2 regions of the Mycobacterium sp. JS623 genome follow, and region 2 is predicted to be linked to the other one. Evidence: predicted binding sites of a transcription regulator. Region 2 holds the regulator's gene; the other holds the start of a gene.

Region 1 (10,716 bases), 2.8 Mb from region 2:
TGTTTCAGGCGGCTCCTCAGGGCACGTGGCGCCAACGTGTGCCGGCGATCTTTGTCGACGTCGCCCGATTCCTTCTGATCTCCGTCGGCCTGGCCATCATCTTCTCGTATGTATGGGGTGCGCATGTTGGCGGACTGTTCACCGCATTGGGTGTTACCTCGATCGTCATCGGCCTGACGCTGCAGAACTCCGTTGGGCAGATTATCTCGGGCCTGCTCATGCTGTTCGAACAGCCCTTCCGGCTCGGGGACTGGATCGAGACGTCTACGGTGCGCGGTCGCGTCGTCGAAGTCAACTGGCGCGCAGTGCATATCGATACCGGCAGCGGATTGCAGATCACGCCGAACTCGGTGTTGGCGGTCGCGTCATTCGCGAATCTGAGCCGACCGCCCGGTACGCACAAGATCAAGATCACCACAACCTTCTCGATCGATGACCCCCCCGACCGCGTGTGTGCGATGTTGTCGCGGATAGCGAGTGAACTTCCACAACTAAGGACCGGCAGCAGTCCGACGACCGTTCCGCTGGGCGGCCTTCAATACAGCACGAGTATCCCGCTGCACTCACCGGCCGATGATGGACCTGCCAAGTCCAATTTCCTGCGGTGGATCTGGTACGCGGCACGCCGCGAGGGTCTTCACCTCGACGAGGCCGAGGATGAATTCGCTACGCCTGAAATCGTCGAACGCGCAATCCGCACGGCCGTTGCGCCGCTATTGCGGTTGACCCCGGCAGATCAACAGCTGCTGACACCGCATGCGATGGTCTTGCGGTATGGCTCTGACGAGGTGATCCAGCACGTCGGTGACGTGCCAGCCCAGATGACCTTCATTGTGGCGGGTCGTGTCCGGCTGACCGTTCCGGTCGACGATGGCTCGCTGGTACCCATCACGACGCTCCACGAGGGATCATTCCTGGGACAGACTGCGTTGACGCGGCAAGCGGTATTGGCCAATGCTCAGGCGCTGGACGAGGTGACCGTTGTGCAAATCGGTCGAGACCACATCGAAGAGGTGCTGCAGCGCAAGCCGGCGCTCTTGCATGAGTTCGGCCGGCTCATTGAGGAGAGACGCAACCATGTCAAGCGGACATTGGCCGCAGCCGGCGACTAGTGGGTTGGCACGATGAAGCGACGCGTGCCCCGGCCCAGCGAACTGGCGCCACTCATCGGCTTCCGCAAGCCGCAACTGAACACCACGGCGCGGCGACTGCAGTCGGCGCTGACCATCGAGGACTTGCGTCGAATCGCCAAGCGCCGCACCCCCAAAGCGGCGTTCGACTACACCGACGGCGCCGCCGAAGGTGAGCTGTCGCTGGCCCGCGCGCGACAGGCGTTCCGCGACATCGAGTTTCACCCGTCGATCCTGCGAAACGTGGAGAAGGTCGACACCGGACGCACAGTGCTCGGCGACCACGTCGCGTTGCCGTTCGGGATAGCACCGACGGGTTTCACCCGGCTGATGCAGACCGAGGGTGAGATCGCAGGCGCCCATGCCGCGGCCCGCGCCGGCATCCCGTTCTCCCTCTCGACGCTGGGCACCTGTTCCATCGAAGACGTGAAGGCGGCAAACCCGCACGGCCGCAATTGGTTTCAGCTGTACATGTGGAAAGACCGGGACCGGTCCATGGCACTGGTGGAACGCGCGGCCGCAGCAGGCTTCGACACGCTGCTGGTCACCGTCGACGTTCCGGTGGCCGGCGCACGGTTGCGCGACACCCGCAACGGCATGTCGATCCCTCCGACGCTGACGCTGCGCACGGTGCTGGATGCGGTGCCGCGCCCGCGCTGGTGGTTCGACCTGCTGACCACCGAGCCGTTGTCGTTCGCATCGCTGGACCGGTGGCCGGGGACCGTCGCGCAGTACCTGGACACCATGTTCGACCCGACGGTGACGTTCGAGGATCTCGCGTGGATCAAGACGCAGTGGCCGAACAAGTTGGTGGTCAAGGGAATCCAGACACTGGCCGATGCCCGTGCCGTCGTCGACCTCGGTGTCGACGGGGTGCTGCTGTCCAATCACGGCGGTCGCCAGCTCGACCGCGCCCCGGTGCCGTTCCACCTGCTGCCTGCCGTCGCACGCGAGCTCGGCGGCGATGCCGAGATTTTGCTGGACACCGGGATCATGTCCGGTGCCGACATCGTCGCCGCGATTGCGCTCGGCGCGCGGTTCACCCTCGTCGGACGCGCCTACCTGTACGGCTTGATGGCCGGCGGTGAGGCGGGCGTCGAGCGGGCAATCGAGATCCTGTCCGGGCAGGTCACACGCACGATGCGGCTGCTCGGCGTGACCTCGTTGGACGAGTTGACGCCGCACCACGTGACACAGCTGTACCGGCTCGGGCGCGGCGCACCGGGCATCGGCGGCTAGTCACAGCTGTAACTCTGTTCCCACAGGTCACACGCCATATCGCGGGTTCTCGAGTCCGGCCCGAGTCAGAATCGTTAGCCAACCGCGATGTCGCAACGCTGTGTCGAGGCGGGAGTTGGCTCGCTCGAGCGTGTTTCATTACGCACGAAAGCGACGGCAATTGCTTTTGTGGCACGTGATGAAAGGTGGGTTGGTTGCCGTTATGAAGTTAAGAGAGAAGTTTCGAGGTAAGTGGTTTCGCCGGCTGGCGGTGAGCGCCTTCGCGGCGTTAACGCTGCCCGGGCTGATCGGCTTCGTCGGGGGTTCGGCGACTGCTAATGCGTTCTCGCGACCGGGTCTGCCCGTTGAGTATTTGGAAGTGTTCTCGGCGGCGATGAACCGCAACATCAAGGTTCAGTTCCAGGGCGGTGGACCGCACGCGGTGTATCTACTCGATGGCCTGCGTGCGCAGGACGATTTCAACGGCTGGGACATCAACACCCCTGCGTTCGAGTGGTACTACGGCTCCGGCCTGTCACTGGTGATGCCGGTCGGCGGCCAGTCCAGCTTCTACAGCGACTGGTATCAGCCGTCGCGGGGCAACGGGCAGGACTACACGTATAAGTGGGAGACGTTCTTGACCCAAGAGCTGCCCGCGTACTTGGAAGCAAACAAGGGCGTGTCGCAGAACGGCAACGCGGTGGTCGGCATATCGATGGCCGGCAGCACCGCGCTAACGTACTCGATCTACTACCCGCAGAAGTTCATCTACGCCGCATCGCTGTCCGGCTTCCTGAACCCGTCCGAGGGCTGGTGGCCGATGCTGATCGGGCTGGCGATGAACGACGCTGGCGGCTACAACGCCGAGAGCATGTGGGGTCCGTCGTCGGATCCGGCATGGAAGCGCAACGACCCGATGGTCAACATGGCCCAGCTGGTAGCGAACAACACCCGGATCTGGATCTATTGCGGCACTGGTACGCCGTCGGATCTCGACTCCGGTACGTCGGGCGAGAACCTGATGGCCGCGCAGTTCCTCGAAGGGTTCACGCTGCGGACCAACGTCACCTTCCGTGACAACTACGTCGCGGCCGGCGGCAGCAACGGGGTGTTCAACTTCCCGTCACAGGGAACGCACACCTGGGCCTACTGGGGTCAGCAGGTCCAGCAGATGTTGCCTGATGTCCAGCGGGTGCTGGGGGCCCAAGCCTCCGCCTAACGACCACCCACAACCAGGGAGCCTGCCGTAACCCCCGAACGGCAGGCTCCCTGCTTTGTGCGCTGTTGACGTCGTGCTCGCCCAACGGCGGGCCAGGCGAACGGTCGCGCAGTTGACGCTGCGGTGAGGGTCTTGACTACTCGAACTTTCGCGCCCTACGCGCAGAGTGAACGCCGGGAACAAACCAGCGGACTCCAAGGTTGAGTCGGTCTGACTGAACTTTGGAGGATTCATGGCTGACGCCAAATCAGTGCCCGTGTTGTTCTTGAGCGACTCGATCGTGCTGCCCGGCATGGTCGTGCCCATCGAGCTCGACGACGCGGCACGTGCTGCTGTCGATGCCGCCCGGGCCAGCGAGTCCGGCGAGCTGCTGATCGCCCCGCGTCTCGAAGACCGGTACCCGTCCTACGGCGTGTTGGCCTCGATCGTGCAGGTCGGCCGTGTCGCCGGCGGCAGCGGCACCGCCGCGGTGGTCCGCGGAAACGGCCGCGCCCAGATCGGAGCGGGCGTCAACGGCCCGGGACCTGCGCTGTGGGTCGAGGTGACCGAGGTTTCCGAACCCGCCGCCACCGACGAGACGCGTGCACTGGCTGCCGAGTACAAGAAGCTGCTGCTGGCCTATCTGCAGCGGCGCGAGGCGTGGCAGATCGTCGACTTCGTCAACCAGCTGACCGACCCGTCAGCGCTGGCCGACACGGCTGGATATGCGTCGTACCTGACGCAGGTGCAGAAGCGCCAGCTGTTGGAGACGCCCGATGTGGCCGAGCGGTTGCGGGCGCTCATCGAGTGGAACAGCGACCACCTCGCCGAGGTGGAGGTCAACGACAAGATCGCCGAAGACGTCCGCGAGGGCATGGAGAAGACGCAAAAGGAGTTTTTGCTGCGTCAGCAGTTGGCGGCCATCCGTAAGGAACTGGGAGAAGCGGACGACGGCACAGGGTCTTCTGATGACTACCGCAGCCGCGTCGAGGCCGCGGACCTGCCCGAGAAGGTGCGCGAAGCCGCACTGCGCGAGGTCGGCAAGCTGGAGCGGTCCAGCGAGCAGAGCCCCGAGGGCGGTTGGATCCGCACCTGGCTGGACACCGTGCTGGACCTGCCGTGGAACACGCGTACCGAGGACTCCACCGACCTGAAGTCGGCGCGCGAGATTCTCGACGCCGACCACCACGGTCTCGAGGACGTCAAGGACCGCATCGTCGAGTACCTCGCCGTGCGGGCGCGTCGTGCGCAGCGTGGCATGGCGGTCGTCGGCGGCCGCGGCTCCGGCGCCGTGATGGTGCTGGCCGGCCCTCCGGGCGTCGGCAAGACGTCGCTTGGCGAGAGCGTCGCAAGGGCGTTGGGCCGCAAGTTCGTTCGCGTCGCCCTGGGCGGCGTGCGCGACGAGGCCGAGATCCGTGGCCACCGGCGGACCTACGTCGGCGCGCTGCCGGGCCGCATCGTGCGGGCGATCGGCGAGGCGGGTTCGATGAATCCCGTTGTGCTGCTTGACGAGATCGACAAGGTCGGCTCCGACTACCGCGGCGACCCGTCGGCGGCGCTGCTCGAGGTGTTGGACCCCGCACAGAACCACACGTTCCGCGACCACTACCTGGAGCTGGATCTGGATCTGTCCGATGTCGTGTTCCTGGCGACAGCCAACGTGATCGAGAACATCCCGTCGGCGCTGCTGGACCGGATGGAGCTGATCCAGATCGACGGCTACACCGCCGACGACAAGGTCGCGATTGCCCGCGACTTCCTGCTGCCCCGGCAGCGGGAGCGGGCGGCACTGACCGAGGACGAGGTGACGGTGACCGAGGACGCGCTGCGCAAGATCGCTGCCGACTACACCCGCGAGCCGGGTGTGCGGCAGTTCGAGCGGCTGCTGGCCAAGGCGCTGCGCAAGGCGACAACCAAATTAGCGGAAGTGGACGCTCGATCTGATGTCGCCGCCGGAGCGGCTCCGAAAGCGCTGAGAATCGATGAGCCGGATCTCGTTGACTACCTTGGCCGTCCGCGGTTCATGCCGGATTCGGAGGAGCGCACGGCGGTGCCCGGTGTCGCGACAGGCTTGGCCGTCACTGGCCTCGGCGGCGATGTGCTGTACATCGAGGCCGGCGCCACCGAGGGTGAACCGGGGCTGCAATTGACGGGTCAGCTGGGCGACGTGATGAAGGAGTCGGCGCACATCGCACTGTCCTACGTCCGTTCACACGCCGAGCAGTTGGGTGTCGACCCGAAGGCGCTGGACCGCCGGATCCACGTGCACGTGCCTGCGGGCGCGGTGCCGAAGGACGGGCCGTCGGCCGGTGTGACGATGGTGACCGCGCTGGTGTCGATGGCCACCGGACGGCAGGTGCGTTCGGATGTCGGCATGACCGGCGAGGTCACGCTGAACGGACGCGTGTTGCCGATCGGCGGGGTGAAGCAGAAGCTGCTGGCCGCTCAACGGGCAGGTCTGTCAACGGTTTTCATCCCGCAGCGCAACGAGGCCGACCTGGACGATGTCCCGGCCGATGTGCTCGAGTCGCTGGAGGTCAAGCCGATGACCGACGTCGCCGAGATCGTCGCGCAGGCGCTGGAGCCTGCGGCCGACGCTGCGACCGTGGCGGCCTGACCCCAAGATTGCACTCAGGGTCGCGATCGATGGGCAGGTCACGACCCTGAGTGCAATATTCGTTCGACACCGGGTCGTGGACCGTCAGCGCCGACGTGGAGTGAATGTCGGAGCCGAGCGCTAACGTCCCCCCATGGCCTATGACGAAGACTTGGCCCACCGGATCCGTGAGCTGATCGCCGCCGAACGCGGCGTCGAGGAGAAGCGGATGTTCGGCGGGCTGGCGTTCCTGATCAACGGCAACATGTCGGTTGCGGCCAGCGGGCGTGGCGGCCTGATGGTGCGGGTGCCCCCGGACGAAACCGAGAAGTTGGTGGCGCGCGACCACGTCGAACCCATGGTGATGGCGGGGCGTGAGGCTCGCGGCTGGATTCGGGTATCCAACGACGGTGTCAAGACCAAACGCCAGCTGCAGGGCTGGGTGAGCCGCGGTGTCGCCTACGCGAAGAGCCTCCCGCCGAAGTAACGAGATCCGCATCGGCACCTCGGGATGGTCCTACGACCACTGGGACGACGTGCTGTATCGGCCCGGGCTGCCGGTGGCCAAGCGGCTGGCGCGCTACGTCGAGGAGTACGACACCGTCGAACTCAACGCCAGCTTCTACCGCTGGCCCAAGGACGCCACCTTTTCCGGCTGGCGGGACCGGCTGCCGGAGGGCTTCACGATGTCGGTCAAGGCGCATCGCGGGCTGACCCATTACCGGCGCCTGGGCACACCCGAGCCGTGGGTGGAGCGGTTCGAGCGGTGCTGGACCGCTCTTGGCGATCGTCGGGAGGCACTGCTGGTGCAGTTGCACCCGGGAATGGAACGCGATGACGAACGGCTCGACCACTTCCTGACCGTGATGCCCGACTGGATTCCCGTCGCGATGGAGCTGCGGCATCCGTCGTGGGACGACCCCGCGGTGTATGCGCTGTTGGAACGACACGACGCGGCATATGTCGTGATGAGCGGCGCGGGCCTGCGATGTGTCCCCCGCGCGACGAGCTCGCTGGTCTACGTCCGGATGCACGGACCGCCGCAGGAGTCGATCTACGCCGGTTCGTATCCCGACGACGAGCTGCGGCAGTGGGCCGACCGGGTGTCCGAATGGCATTCAGAGGGCCGACGGGTGCTGGTCTACTTCAACAACGACCTCGGTGGCCACGCGATCCGCAATTCGCGCACGCTCAAGGAGCTGCTGGCGGCGCGTGTCGGCTGAAGACCGCGGCGAGTAGGCTCAGGCAACATGACAACGTCGTCCACATTCGCCATCGTCGGCGGCGGTCTCGCCGGCGCCAAAGCGGCAGAGGCATTGCGCGACAACGATTTCGACGGCCACGTCGTCTTGTTTGCCGCTGAAGAACACCTCCCCTATGAGCGTCCGCCGCTGTCCAAGGAATACCTGGCAGGCAAGAAACAACTCGCCGACTTCACGCCGGCTTCGTCGGCTTGGTATCGCGATCACCACATCGAATTGCAGCTCGGCACCGAGGTCGCGGCGATCGACCCTGGCGCACACACCATCTCCCTTCCCGATGGCAGCACGGTGCGCTACGACAAGCTTCTGCTCGCCACCGGCTCGCAACCGCGCAGGCCGTCGATCCCTGGCGCAGACGCCGACGGTGTGCACTACCTGCGCACCCTCGACGACGCCGACGCACTGAATTCCGCACTGGTCGAGGGGTCCTCGCTGGCCGTCGTCGGCGGCGGGTGGATCGGGCTTGAAGTCGCAGCCGGTGCCCGCGATCGCGGCGTCAACGTCACCGTCGTCGAGGTGGCGGAGCTTCCCCTGATGGCGGCCCTCGGTCGCGAAGTCGGCGAGGTGTTCGCCGACCTGCACCGCGAACACGGCGTCGACCTTCGCCTCGGTGCCTCCGTTGCCGAAATCACCACCGCCGACGGCAAGGCGACTGGGCTCAAGCTCGGCGACGGCTCCACCGTCAACGCCGACGCAGTCCTTGTCGCGGTCGGCGCCGCCCCCAACACCGCTCTCGCTGAAAAGGCGGGGCTGGCCATGGGCGACGGCGGCGTGCTCGTCGATTCCTCGCTGTGCACCAGTGACCCCGACATCTTCGCGGTCGGCGACATCGCCTCGGCTGAGCACCCGCTGTTCGGCATGCGCATTCGCACCGAGCACTGGGCCAACGCGCTCAAGCAACCCGCCGTCGCCGTCGCAGGCATGCTCGGCAAGCAGGCCTCCTACGACGAACTCCCCTACTTCTTCACCGATCAGTACGACCTCGGCATGGAGTACGTCGGCCACGCGCCGCACTATGACCGAGTCGCTTTCCGTGGTGACGTCGCCAAGCGCGAATTCACCGCGTTCTGGCTCGACGGCGACGACCGGGTGCTGGCCGGGATGAACGTGAACATCTGGGAAGGACTCGACGACATCAAATCGCAGATCCGGTCCCGTGAGCCATTGGGAGACGCTTGATCCGCCACACCATGGCCGCACTGTCCGCGGTCGCGATGCTCGCTGGCTGTTCCGGGCCGACCGTTGTCAACACCTCCGAGGCGCCGCCCGAGCGCGACGCCGCCCCGTCCGTCGCGCCCTCGCCACCGCCCAGCAACGCGCACCTCGTCAACGCGTTCGACTACGTCGGGCAGGCCGGCGAGATCACGGGCTACTACTTCACCACGCCAAGCGGCAAGTGGCGCTGCGCGATCCTGACGCGTACCAAGGCGGGCTGTCAGGCGGCGAGCAGCTGGCAGTCCGGGCTTGGCATCGCGGGCGAGCCGGATTCGACGAACGCTCTCGTTGTCGACGAACAGGGCGATCCACAGTTCGTCACGCTTGAGCAGCCAGAGTTCTCGATGGCGTCCGGATCGGCAAAGGCGTTGCCGTTCAACAGGATTCTTGCTGCCGCTGGATTCCGCTGCAACGTCCAGGAATCCGGCGTCTCATGCAGCAGTGATACGAGCGGAAAGGGATTCACCTTTTCCGCGGACGGGTTCGTACCCCAATACACCGATGTGCCCCAAGGAGCACCGTGAAAATCGAGGCGGGACAGACCGCGGTGGTCACCGGCGGAACAAGCGGCATCGGCTTTGCCATCGCTGAAGCGCTGGTGCAGCGTGGCGTGAACGTGATGATCGCCGACATCCGCGAGGACGCGATCCCCGTCGCGGTCGACGCGCTGGCCGGCCAGGCCGGACATGCGGCTGGCGTGCGGGCAGACGTCAGCGTCGACGCCGATCTGGACGCGCTCGCCGACGAGACCGTCGAACGGTTCGGCCGCGTGGATCTTGTCTGCAACAACGCCGGAGTCGTATGCGAACAGGCGCCGACGTGGGAGCAGCTGCCGGGGACCTGGCGCTGGCTCATCGACGTCAAGCTGATGGGCGTCGTCAACGGGATCCGCACGTTCGCCCCGCTGTTCATCGCGCAGGGCTCCGGGCATTTCCTCAACACCGCCTCGGCGGGCGGGCTGATGGCGCTGCCGATGCTCGCGCCCTACGCCGCGACCATGCATGCGGTGGTCGGGCTGACAGAGACGCTGAACACCGAATTACGCTCGGTGTCAAACCTTTTGGGCGCAACGGTGCTCTGCCCGGGACTCGTCGACACGCCGTTGGGCGCGAACTCGGCGCGGCTGGTCCCGCCGGATGCGGCCGCCACACCCGGCGACGGCAGCGGCATGCCTGACGGCGCCATCAACCCCGCGGTCGTTGCTCAGGCCGCGATCGAAGCCATCGAGGCCGACCGAGTGCACGCAATCGTCGGCCCGCACACCGATGTGGTGGTGCAACAGCGCGTCGACGGGTTGCTGGCTGATCTGGTCTAGAGCAGGCTCGCGGTGCCGTCCGCGTTGACCTGCACCTTGGCACCTGCAATGTCGTCGCGGATGGTGGCGTCGGCCTCCGCCGGATCGGGGATTACCGCGAGCGCCCGCGCGTCCTCGGGCGTGCGGACGGCCAGGAAGGCCTTCTCTGCGGTGCCGGTGCGGCTGAACGGGGTGGTCCACGCCTCGACCGTGCCGACGCCTGACCATTCGACGACTGCCTCCCGGATCGGTTCGCGGTCTACCTCGGATTGCACGTCCTCCCAACGGAACTCGTGACTCGGCGGCTCCGTGCCGTATACCCCGAAGCTGTGCTTGGTCAGGTAGCCGCCGTTGGCGGTGACGAGCCCGCGCTGGCCGGGGTTGGCGACAAGGCGCTCGGCCATGGTGGCGATCGAATGGGTGACGTAGTTGTTCCACGGCCCCCCTGCGAACGTCAGACCACCGGTGACCGTCAACGGCCTGCCCGGGTCGCCGAGCGGCAGCCCCAGCTCGTTGGCCGCCACCTGGACCGCCGACGGGAAACACGAGTACACGTCGATCAGGTCGAGGTCGTCGACCCCGACACCTGCCAACTGCATGGCCCGCTGCCCGGCGATCCTGATCGCGGGTGAGCTGTGGAACTCGGCCCGTTCACCGATGGCGTAGGTGTCGTGTGAATCGGTGCCCGCGTACGGGAAAACCCAACGCTCAGAAGGAATTTGCAGATACGTCGCCTTCTCCGCCGAGGTGAGCACCAGCACCGCGCCCTGGTCGACCATGTTGTTGGAGTTCATCAGCTTGGT
Region 2 (10,716 bases):
AGGCCGACGTCCGCAACCAGGCCGAGTCGCTGGTGTACCAGACGGAGAAGTTCGTCAAGGAGCAGCGCGAAGCCGACGGCGGCTCGAAGGTCCCCGAGGACACCTTGACAAAGGTGGACAGCGCGATCGCCGAAGCCAAGACGGCCCTGGCGGGCACCGACATCTCGGCGATCAAGGCCGCGATGGAGAAGTTGGGCGTCGAGTCGCAGGCGCTGGGCCAGGCCATCTATGAGGCCACCCAGGCCGAGGGCGGCACCGGTGGAGCGGATGCCGGACCGGCTGGCTCCTCGCAGGATGATGTCGTGGACGCCGAGGTTGTCGACGATGACCGGGAGAACAAGTGAGCCAAAACGATTCGCACGAGCCGGTGACCGTCACCGACAAACGGCGTATCGATCCCGAGACTGGCGAAATCCGTGAATCGGCGACCGGGCCGGCCCCTAGTGGGCCGGCCCCGGGAGCCGCCGCGGCTGGAGCCGCGCAAACGGAATCCGAGGGATCGGCGTCCGAAGAAGTCACCGAGCTGAAATCCACCCTGCAGCGCGTGAAGGCGGAGTACGACAACTACCGCAAGCGCGCACTGCGCGACCAGCAGTTGGCCGCCGAGCGGACCAAGGTCGCCGTTGTGACCCAACTGCTTCCGGTGCTCGATGACCTCGATCGCGCCCGCAGCCACGGTGACCTGGAGTCCGGGCCGCTGAAGTCCGTGGCCGACAAGCTGGCGACTGTCCTTGAAGGGCTTGGTCTTTCGGGATTCGGCGACGAAGGCGACGCGTTCGACCCGGCGCTGCATGAGGCCGTTCAGCACGAGGGCGAGGGAACGCATCCCATCGTCGGTTCGGTGATGCGGCGCGGCTACCGGGTGGGCGAGCAGGTCGTGCGCCACGCCCTCGTCGGCGTGGTCGACACGGTCCCGGACGTCGAGGAAGTCACCGGCAATGAAGACACGCCCGATAACGGCGACGAGCCGGCTGACCAGGCCGCAGAATCGTAAGAACGACTACTACCAAGAGAACAGGTAAGGAGGTGACGCGGTATGGCCCAACGAGAATGGGTCGAGAAGGACTTCTACAAGGAGCTCGGCGTCTCCTCTGAGGCCAGCGCCGACGAGATCAAGCGGGCCTATCGGAAGTTGGCCCGCGATCTTCATCCCGACACCAACTCCGACCCGAGCGCCGCAGAGCGGTTCAAGGCGGTGTCCGAGGCGCACAGCGTGCTGTCGGATCCGGCCAAGCGCAAGGAGTACGACGAGACCCGACGCCTGTTCGCGGGTGGCGGATTCGGCCGGGGCCGGTTCTCCGGCGGCAACTTCGGCGGATTCGGCGGCGACGGCACGGAGTTCAACCTGAACGACTTGTTCGATGCGGCCGGGCAAACCGGCGGGGCGAACATCGGTGACCTGTTCGGGGGACTGTTTGGCCGTGGCGCTCAGCCGCGTCCCAGCCGCCCCCGGCGCGGCAACGATCTGGAGACCGAAACCGAGCTGTCGTTCATGGAGGCCACCAAGGGTGTGGCGATGCCGTTGCGGCTCACCAGCCCGGCGCCGTGCACGAATTGCCATGGCAGCGGGGCACGTCCGGGCACCAGCCCGAAAGTGTGCCCGAACTGCAACGGGTCCGGTGTCGTCAGTCGCAATCAGGGCGCGTTCGGGTTCTCCGAGCCATGCACCGAATGCCGGGGCAGCGGCTCGATCATCGAGCACCCGTGCACCGAATGTCAGGGCACCGGGGTGACCACCCGCACCCGAACCATCAATGTGCGGATCCCGCCTGGCGTCGAGGATGGCCAACGGATCCGGTTGGCGGGCCAGGGCGAGGCCGGTCTGCGAGGAGCACCGTCTGGTGACCTGTACGTGACTGTTCATGTCAGGCCGGACAAGGTGTTTGGCCGTGACGGCGACGACCTCACGGTCTCCGTTCCTGTCGCATTCCACGAGTTGGCGCTGGGCACAACGCTTTCGGTGCCGACGCTGGAGGGCAAGGTCGGTGTCCGGGTGCCCAAGGGCACCTCTGACGGCCGGATCCTGCGGGTGCGTGGCCGCGGCGTACCGAAACGCTCTGGGGGCCACGGCGACCTGCTCGTCACCGTCAAGGTCGCAGTGCCGCCGAACTTGGAAGGTGAAGCGGCCGAGGCCCTGGAGGCTTACGCGAAAGCGGAGCGCGCCAGCGGTTTTGACCCGCGGGCCGGTTGGGCAGGTGCGTAGTGGCAAAGAAGGACGACGCCCGCACGTTTCTGATTTCGGTGGCCGCCGAGCTGGCCGGCATGCATGCGCAGACGTTGCGCACGTACGACCGGCTCGGCCTGGTCAGCCCCCAGCGCAGCTCGGGCGGCGGGCGCCGCTACTCGCAGCATGATGTTGACCTGCTGCGCGAGGTACAGCGGCTGTCGCAGGACGAGGGTGTGAACCTGGCCGGCATCAAGCGCATCATCGAGCTGACCAATCAGGTCGAGGCGCTGCAGTCTCGGCTGCGCGAAATGGCAGACGAGTTGGAGCAATTGCGCGCGCGCCAGCGTCGCGATGTTGCGGTGGTGCCGAAGAGTACGGCGGTCGTCGTCTGGCAGCCACGCAAGGGCAGCCGCTAGCTCACCCTGATTGAGAACACCGCGGTGTCCGGCACACCCGGCCGCGCAGTTCGGTAACCGCCGCGCCGCAGCGCATCGGTTGGCGCGGTCATCGGCTCGAAGCACATGACGGTCTCGCTCGCGGGCGCGAACACCTGCGCCGCCGGATAACCCCGCTCGAAGCACACCTCGAGCCGACGGCCGCCTCCCGAAACTGCGAATACCGCTCCCTCGGCGACCTGATCGAATCCGTCGTCAAACAGCTTGTCGCCCAATGGTTCTGAGTCGGCCGTGCTTTCCGCCGTCGCGCCGTTCGGGATGCCGGTGTCGTCGAGCATCATGTGACGCATCGTCGGCATTTCAATCTGCCACTCCGACCGTGGCACGTCGGGCAGTTGCAAATACGGGTGATAGCCATACGCCACCGGCACCGCCCTGTCGGCCGTCGGCGTCACCGTCGTGCTGACCGTCAGCGTCCTCTCAGACAGTTCAACGGTCATCTCGAGCAGATGCGGAAATGGGAAGCTCGCCAGCAGTTCGGCGTGCGCCCCGAAATCCAACTCGGCCGTGAGCTTCTGCTCGGCGACCTCCCGTGTGCGCCATCCGGGGTAACCGGCCAGCAGACCGTGAATTGGCAGGCCGTTGTTGTCGGTGTGCACGCCGTATGCGTCCGGCGCCAGCGTGACAACCGAGCCATCGACGGCATATGTCCTGGCGCTCAACCGATTTGCCCACGGATACAACAGCGGGATTCCCATCGTCTTGCCTGCAGACAGGTAGGCGTCCAGCCCGCGCCGCTGGCCAAGCAGTTCGGTGCCGGCATCCGACAGCGACGTAGCGATCATGCCCGCGCCGGGCACGTAAACCGCAGACAGGCCGGACGAGTCGCGAAGCGTGACGGTCTCGAGCTCGGGCACGATTGCCGATCCTGCCACGCCTAGCTGGCGAGTGGATCGTGTTGAATGCGCTCAACCGGCGCACCCTTTGCGACGAGCGCTGCCTTCGTGGCCTCGACCATCGCAGGCCCACCACAGATCAGAATCTGCCGGTCGCCCCAGCCGCCATAGCGCGTCACCACGTCCGGCAGCAGGCCGGTCTGTCGCACATGCAAACCACGCGGCGGCTCGACATCGGGATACTCGGCGGCCCACGGCGGATCGGTGTTGAACTCCGACACCGGCGTCACCGACAGCCACGGGTTGGTCGACGCGATCTGCCACAGCGTGCGCAGGTCATAGAGCTCGCTCGGATAGCGGGCGCCGAAGAACAGGTGCACGCGCGGATTCTCGCCGTAGCGGCTGAGGTCCATGATCAGTGTGCGCAACGGCGCGAGACCCGTGCCGCCCGCCACCATGAGCACATCGCCACCGCCGCGGTCGACATGCATTCCGCCGTGCGGGTTGGACAACCGCCACCGGTCGCCGGGCCGAGTCTCGCCGACGATCGCGGTGCTGACCATGCCGCCGGTGACCGAGCGGATGTGAAACTCGATGGCGCCGCCACGGTCGGCGGGAATCGCGGGGCTCAGGTAGCGCCACCGCCGAGGCCACTGCGGCACCTGCACCGTGACGTACTGGCCTGGGTGGTAGTACAGCGGCTGATCCAGTTGCAGCCGGACCACCGAGACGTCGCGGGTGATCCGCAGGTGCTCGGTCACTGTGCCGTCGCGAAACGGCGGACCCTTCTCGGCGTCGGCCGCGCCACGCATCACCCCGATGATCAGCGCGACGGCGTCCTGGGCTGTGCCGGCGAGCCGGTCGTCCCAGCTCTCGATCAATTGGCTGCGCAGCGTCGTCAGCAATGCGTCCTGCATGCTGTCGTAATGCCGTTGCGAGACACCGTATTTGCGATGGTCGCGGCCCAGCTGAGCCAAAAACGCCACCGGCTCCTCGGCCCGCTGGGCGATCAGCTCGGCGAACAACCACGTGATCACCTTGGCGAACGCGGCGCGCTGGGCAGCCATATCGGGCGGGAAGAGGTCGCGGGCCGAGGTGTCGATCGCGAACCAGCGGGTGTAGAACCGGCGGATCAATCCTTCGGACCCGAGCGCAGGATCGACGGCGTTGCGCAGAAGCAGCAGCGCATCACGGTCCTCGAGTCCCACGCCGCCCGAGTTTAGGCGCGCGCAGACCTGGCCTGGCGAACGGCGGCGAGCACGACCAGCCCGAAACCGGCCACCGTCCAGCAGGTCAGCACCACGATCGCGGTGGTCGCGCCTGCGCCGTCGAAGAACGCGGTCGACCGCAGCAACGTCGCGGTCGCACCCTGCGGCAACCACTGGCCAAGCGTGCCCCAGCCACTTGGCAACATTTCGGGCGCGCTGTTCAGTCCCGACAGCGGGTTGCCCAGCAGCAACGCCAGCAGCGCGCCGATGGCGAGGCCGACCCGGCCGAACAACGAGCCAAGGCCCAGCATCGTCAGCCCTGCGGCCAGCAGGCCCAACGTGAGACCGGCCGCAACACCCCAGATGTTCTGGTCGATGGAGCCGAACACATAGCGCAGCAGCGCCGCGATCGTGACGCCCGCCCCTGCGGCGAACACCACGGCCCCGACGAAGCGGGTCCACACCTCGCGCCGCAGTAGCAACACCAAGGCGACTCCCGGCAGTAGGCCGGCCAAGGTGATCGGCAGTGCTGAGGCGGCCAGGCCTGCGCCGCGCGGATCCTGAGCGGTCGGCGGCGCGAGGTCCACGGTGTGCAGCGGCACGCCCGCTTGCTGCGCGATGCCGTTGCCGATCTGTGTCAACATCTGCGCGACCATCGGGCTACCGCCGGTGGCGATCAGCAGGCTCCGGCCGTCCTGCCCAAACGAAATGCCGCCGTACACATCGCGATTGCGGATCGCGTCGCGCAGTGCCGCCTCGCCGGGGTAGTAGGTGATCGCGAACGCGCCGGGAGCGTGCTGGTCGAGCATGTCGGCGACTTGGCCACTGGCGGCTTGAGGGCCGGCCGCACCGACCGGGATGTGGTGTGGTTTCGAGCGCGCGGCAGGCAATGCAAACGCGATCGCGAGGATAGCCAGCGCGACAGTGAGCGCGACGATGATGCCGGTGGCGCGCAGCGCCGCGGGCGGTTCATGGATGGGTGACGCGTGGTGGGTGTGCCGGACCGGCGTGCCCAGCGGTGTCCCAGTCATGGGGAGTCCTTTTCATCCGACGTTGAATTAATCCCTCCGTGCGAGCGTAACGCTGCACTGAGCGAATTTCAACAACTATTGAAATGATACTGTCGGGATATGCCGCCACCAGCCAAGACAACGAAGCGCAGGGGTCGACGTCAGGGCGAACCGGTGTCGCGCGAGGCCGTGCTGGCGGCGGCCAAACATCGGTTCGCCACCGAGGGCTACGAGAAGACGACGCTGCGCGCGATCGCAGCGGACGCGCACGTCGACCCGTCGATGGTGCTCTACCTGTTCGGCTCGAAGGAGGCGCTGTTCCGTGAATCGCTGCGCCTGATCCTCGACCCCGATGTGTTGGTCGCCGCGCTCACCGGCGATACCGGCGACGAACCCGACATCGGTACTCGAATGGTGCGCACGTATCTGCGGATGTGGGAAACACCCGACACCGCGGCGAGTATGCGGGCGATGCTGCAATCGGCGACGTCGAACGCCGACGCGCACGATGCATTCCGCGGCTTCATGCAGAACTACGTGCTGACCGCGGTGTCGGGGGTGTTGGGCGGCGACGAGCGTGCCCGGCTGCGGGCGATGCTGGCCGCCAGCCAGCTCGTCGGAACGGCCATGCTGCGCTACATCATCGAGGTGCCGCCACTTGCGACACTGTCACCCGATGACGTGGTGGCGCTGATCGCGCCGACGGTGACGCGGTACTTGACGGCCGACGCGGATCAGCTAGGACTGCCCGAGCTATAACCCGTGAATTCCCTTGTACAGCACCAGAAGACCGATCACGACCAGAATGACGGCGACGAGCGCGGCGTGCTGCTGCTCCATCCAGTCCTTGAGCCGTCGCAGGGGTTCGTCGAGTCTGTCACCCGACACCGCGTAGGCGAGGATCGGAATCGCCACCGTCGACCCGGCGACCGCCACGTACCAAACCACGGCACTCCACACACCAGTGCTACCGAGCCCGTCGGTGCCGATCGCGAAACCCGCTGCGGCGCACATGAATAGCACCTTGGGGTTGACGACGGTCAGCGCCGCTGCGGCGAGCCCGGCGCGAACCGGGGTGAGCTTGCCGAGACTCTGCATCCAGCCCGGGGTATGCGCAGCCCGCTTGCGGGTCAGCCAACGGTAGATTCCGAACACGATCAACGCCGCGCCGACCCCGATGCGGACCCACGACGCCCAGACGGGCGGCTTGCTGAGATCTACCAGCAGATTTGAGATCTCGAGGAAGATGACCGTCAGCGCCGCAAGGCCGAGCAGCCAGCCGGCCAAGAAGGACAGCCCCGTCGGTCGCGGCCGCGGGGTGTGCAACACCAGCACCGCCGGAATGATCGACAGCGGCGAGAGTGCGACCACCAACGCCAGGGGGATGAGTTCGGTGAGCACTATATGTATTGACCAGCGTCGTAGCGGCAGGCTTTCCAATCGGTGCCATCGCGACGAAATTCCACGTCGAACGTCTTGGGGTTTGCGCGGTTGGCGGCCTGGAATCGAACGTTGGCAACCGCGTCCCCGCCGGTCACCTGAACCGAGTTGATGGTGATCTGCGTGGGCCCGTCGGATTTTCTGCTCGCATACCAGCCCGCTTCGAAGCCGGCCGCCTTGCGGATGTTGTCGCACAGATGGGTGGCGAACTCGGTGAAATCGGTGCGGTTGTAGGAGCCGTTCATCCCGTTGAGAACCGCGCGCACCTGGTCTTCATCGGTGGCCGCCTGGGCCGTCGCAGACGACAGTGTCACCAAACTCGCGACGACCATCACCACCCAGCGCACCGACCTAGCCTGACCCATGGCTTCTCGCCCGCTGATGCGGCACGCCGTAACTGCCGAAAAACCGCCCCTCGAGACTGCGGCCAGATCGCGATCGGCGAGGATCTTGCGATCTTCCAGCAAGCTCGTGGCAAAATAGTCAGACTTGAGCGGAACAGACTCAACCTTGACGACGTTGAACATCCCGACAAGCATTTACCTGGCCCTTTTCGAATGATCGGAGGACCGTCGTGGACTCTTTCAACCCGACGACCAAGACTCAGGCGGCGCTGACCGCGGCACTGCAGGCGGCAACGGCCGCAGGCAATCCGCAGATCACGCCCGCCCACCTGTTGATGGCACTGCTCACCCAAAACGATGGCATTGCCGCTCCACTATTGGAGGCCGTCGGCGTCGAACCTGCGACTATCCGCGCCGAGACGCAACGGCTCCTCGACCGGCTGCCCAGCGCCAGCGGCGCTGCCTCACAGCCGCAGCTCAGCCCGCAGTCGCTGGCCGCGATCACGGCTGCCCAAAGTCTCGCCACCGAGATGGACGACGAGTACGTCTCGACCGAGCACTTGATGGTCGGCCTGGCGGGAGGATTAGGCGGCTCGGCCGCCGCAGCCGATTCCGACGTGGCCAAGCTGCTGACGGGCCACGGCGCATCGCCTCAAGCCCTGAGGGAGGCGTTCGTCAAGGTGCGCGGCAGCGCCCGCGTCACCAGCCCGGATCCCGAAGGCAGCTACCAGGCGCTGGAGAAGTACTCCACCGACCTGACTGAGCGCGCCCGCGAAGGCAAGCTCGACCCAGTCATTGGGCGCGACAACGAGATTCGTCGCGTCGTGCAGGTGCTCTCCAGGCGCACCAAGAACAACCCGGTGCTCATCGGTGAGCCCGGCGTCGGTAAGACCGCGATCGTCGAGGGCCTGGCCCAGCGCATCGTGGCCGGCGACGTGCCCGAAAGCCTGCGCGACAAGTCCGTCGTCTCGCTGGACCTCGGTTCGATGGTGGCAGGTGCGAAGTACCGCGGCGAGTTCGAGGAACGGCTCAAGGCCGTGCTCGACGACATCAAGAACTCCGCGGGGCAGATCATCACGTTCATCGACGAGCTGCACACCATCGTCGGCGCCGGCGCGACCGGCGAGGGCGCGATGGATGCGGGCAACATGATCAAGCCGATGCTGGCCCGCGGCGAACTGCGCCTGGTCGGCGCGACCACCCTCGACGAGTACCGCAAGTACATCGAGAAGGACGCCGCGCTGGAGCGCCGCTTCCAGCAGGTGTTCGTCGGTGAACCGTCGGTCGAAGACACCGTCGGCATCCTGCGCGGTCTGAAGGACCGCTACGAGGTGCACCACGGCGTACGCATCACCGACTCGGCGCTGGTCGCGGCGGCCACGCTGTCCGACCGCTACATCACCGCCCGGTTCCTGCCGGACAAGGCCATCGACCTGGTCGACGAGGCCGCGTCGCGGCTGCGCATGGAGATCGACTCCCGGCCCGTCGAGATCGACGAGGTCGAGCGCCTGGTCCGTCGCCTCGAGATCGAGGAAATGGCGCTGGCCAAGGAAGAAGACGCCGCGTCCAAGGAGCGGCTCGAGAAGCTGCGCGCCGAACTTGCCGACCAGAAGGAGAAGCTGGCCGAGCTGACCACCCGCTGGCAGAACGAGAAGAGCGCCATCGACGTGGTCCGCGAGCTCAAGGAACAGCTCGAGGAGCTGCGTGGTGAAGCGGACCGCGCCGAACGCGACGGCAACCTCGAGAAGGCGGCTGAGCTGCGCTACGGCCGCATCCCCGAGCTCGAGAAGAAGCTCGACGCGGCGCTGCCGCACGCCGAGGCCCGCGAGGACGTCATGCTCAAGGAAGAGGTCGGGCCCGACGACATCGCCGACGTGGTGTCCGCGTGGACCGGCATTCCGGCGGGCCGCATGCTCGAGGGCGAAACGGCCAAGCTGCTGCGGATGGAAGACGAGCTGGGCAAGCGCGTCGTCGGGCAGCGCAAGGCCGTGCAGGCCGTGTCTGACGCCGTGCGGCGCAGCCGTGCCGGGGTCGCCGACCCGAACCGGCCGACTGGCTCGTTCATGTTCCTCGGCCCCACCGGCGTCGGTAAGACCGAGCTGGCCAAGGCGCTTGCGGAGTTCCTGTTCGACGACGAACGCGCGATGGTCCGCATCGACATGAGCGAGTACGGCGAGAAGCACTCCGTGGCCCGACTCGTCGGCGCGCCTCCCGGCTACGTCGGCTACGACCAGGGCGGTCAGCTGACCGAGGCGGTGCGGCGGCGGCCGTACACGGTGATCCTGTTCGACGAGATCGAAAAGGCCCACCCCGACGTGTTCGACGTGCTGCTGCAGGTGCTCGACGAGGGCAGGCTGACCGACGGCCAGGGCCGCACGGTCGACTTCCGCAACACGATCCTGATCCTGACGTCCAACCTGGGTTCGGGCGGGACGGAAGAGCAGGTGATGGCCGCGGTGCGCTCGGCGTTCAAGCCCGAGTTCATCAACCGGCTCGACGACGTGATCATCTTCGCCGGCCTCGAGCCCGGTGAGCTGGTGCAGATCGTCGACATCCAGTTGGCCCAGCTGCAGAAGCGACTGGCGCAGCGGCGGCTCACCCTCGAGGTGTCGCTACCGGCCAAGCAGTGGCTGGCCCAGCGCGGGTTCGACCCGCTCTACGGCGCCCGGCCGCTGCGGCGGCTGATCCAGCAGGCCATCGGCGACCAGCTGGCGAAAATGCTGCTGGCCGGCGAGGTGCACGACGGCGACGTCGTTCCGGTCAACGTCAGCGCGGACGGGAATTCACTGGTCCTGGGCTGATGGCGATCCGCAAAGGCCCCGCACGCTTCGGCGTGTCGGGGCCTTTTGCGTCTGCCGACGCTGATATGGGGTTGTGATCCGCTTGAGTTCGGGAATACAAGCCCCTAACAGATAGGCTTGGTGCAATGGTCCCGCTCTGGTTCACGCTGTCCGCACTCTGTTTCGTGGGTGCGGCGGTGCTGCTGTATGTCGACATCGACCGTCGACGCGGACTGGGTCGCCGCCGCAAGTCCTGGGCGAAGTCGCACGGCTTCGATTACGAGCACGAATCGGCAGACATCATCAAGCGCTGGAAGCGCGGCGTCATTTCGACGGTCGGCGATATCAGCGCCAAGAACGTCGTGCTTGGCCAGATCCGCGGGGAGGCGGTGTTCATCTTCGACCTCGAGGACGTCGCAACGGTCATCGCGCTGCACCGCAAGGTCGGCACCAACGTCGTCGTCGACCTGCGGCTC

What was found. The regulator HspR, encoded in region 2, represses chaperone genes until heat shock. The targets are predictions, from matches to a motif close to ANNTGAGTNNNNNNNACTCANNT.
Region 1: lon (endopeptidase La) is a predicted target of HspR. The motif match lies at 3,766-3,788, and genes of this name have one in related genera.

The regions. Positions count from the first base shown of each region.
Region 1 covers NC_019966.1:3,244,201-3,254,916, reverse strand. Annotated here, with positions in the region: gene MYCSM_RS15950 (mechanosensitive ion channel domain-containing protein) at 1-1,112, shown strand, start outside; gene MYCSM_RS15945 (alpha-hydroxy acid oxidase) at 1,125-2,369, shown strand; gene MYCSM_RS15940 (esterase family protein) at 2,572-3,567, shown strand; gene lon (endopeptidase La) at 3,800-6,163, shown strand; gene MYCSM_RS15930 (TfoX/Sxy family protein) at 6,297-6,629, shown strand; gene MYCSM_RS15925 (DUF72 domain-containing protein) at 6,595-7,365, shown strand; gene MYCSM_RS15920 (NAD(P)/FAD-dependent oxidoreductase) at 7,393-8,583, shown strand; gene MYCSM_RS15915 (hypothetical protein) at 8,595-9,143, shown strand; gene MYCSM_RS15910 (SDR family NAD(P)-dependent oxidoreductase) at 9,140-9,934, shown strand; gene MYCSM_RS15905 (acetyl-CoA acetyltransferase) at 9,931-10,716, opposite strand, start outside.
Region 2 covers NC_019966.1:419,507-430,222, forward strand. Annotated here, with positions in the region: gene dnaK (molecular chaperone DnaK) at 1-344, shown strand, start outside; gene grpE (nucleotide exchange factor GrpE) at 341-994, shown strand; gene dnaJ (molecular chaperone DnaJ) at 1,037-2,203, shown strand; gene MYCSM_RS01840 (heat shock protein transcriptional repressor HspR) at 2,203-2,583, shown strand; gene MYCSM_RS01845 (aldose 1-epimerase) at 2,580-3,479, opposite strand; gene MYCSM_RS01850 (FAD-binding oxidoreductase) at 3,500-4,666, opposite strand; gene MYCSM_RS01855 (hypothetical protein) at 4,678-5,697, opposite strand; gene MYCSM_RS01860 (TetR/AcrR family transcriptional regulator) at 5,797-6,435, shown strand; gene MYCSM_RS01865 (GAP family protein) at 6,430-7,077, opposite strand; gene MYCSM_RS01870 (Rv0361 family membrane protein) at 7,077-7,643, opposite strand; gene clpB (ATP-dependent chaperone ClpB) at 7,691-10,261, shown strand; gene ttfA (trehalose monomycolate transport factor TtfA) at 10,387-10,716, shown strand, end outside.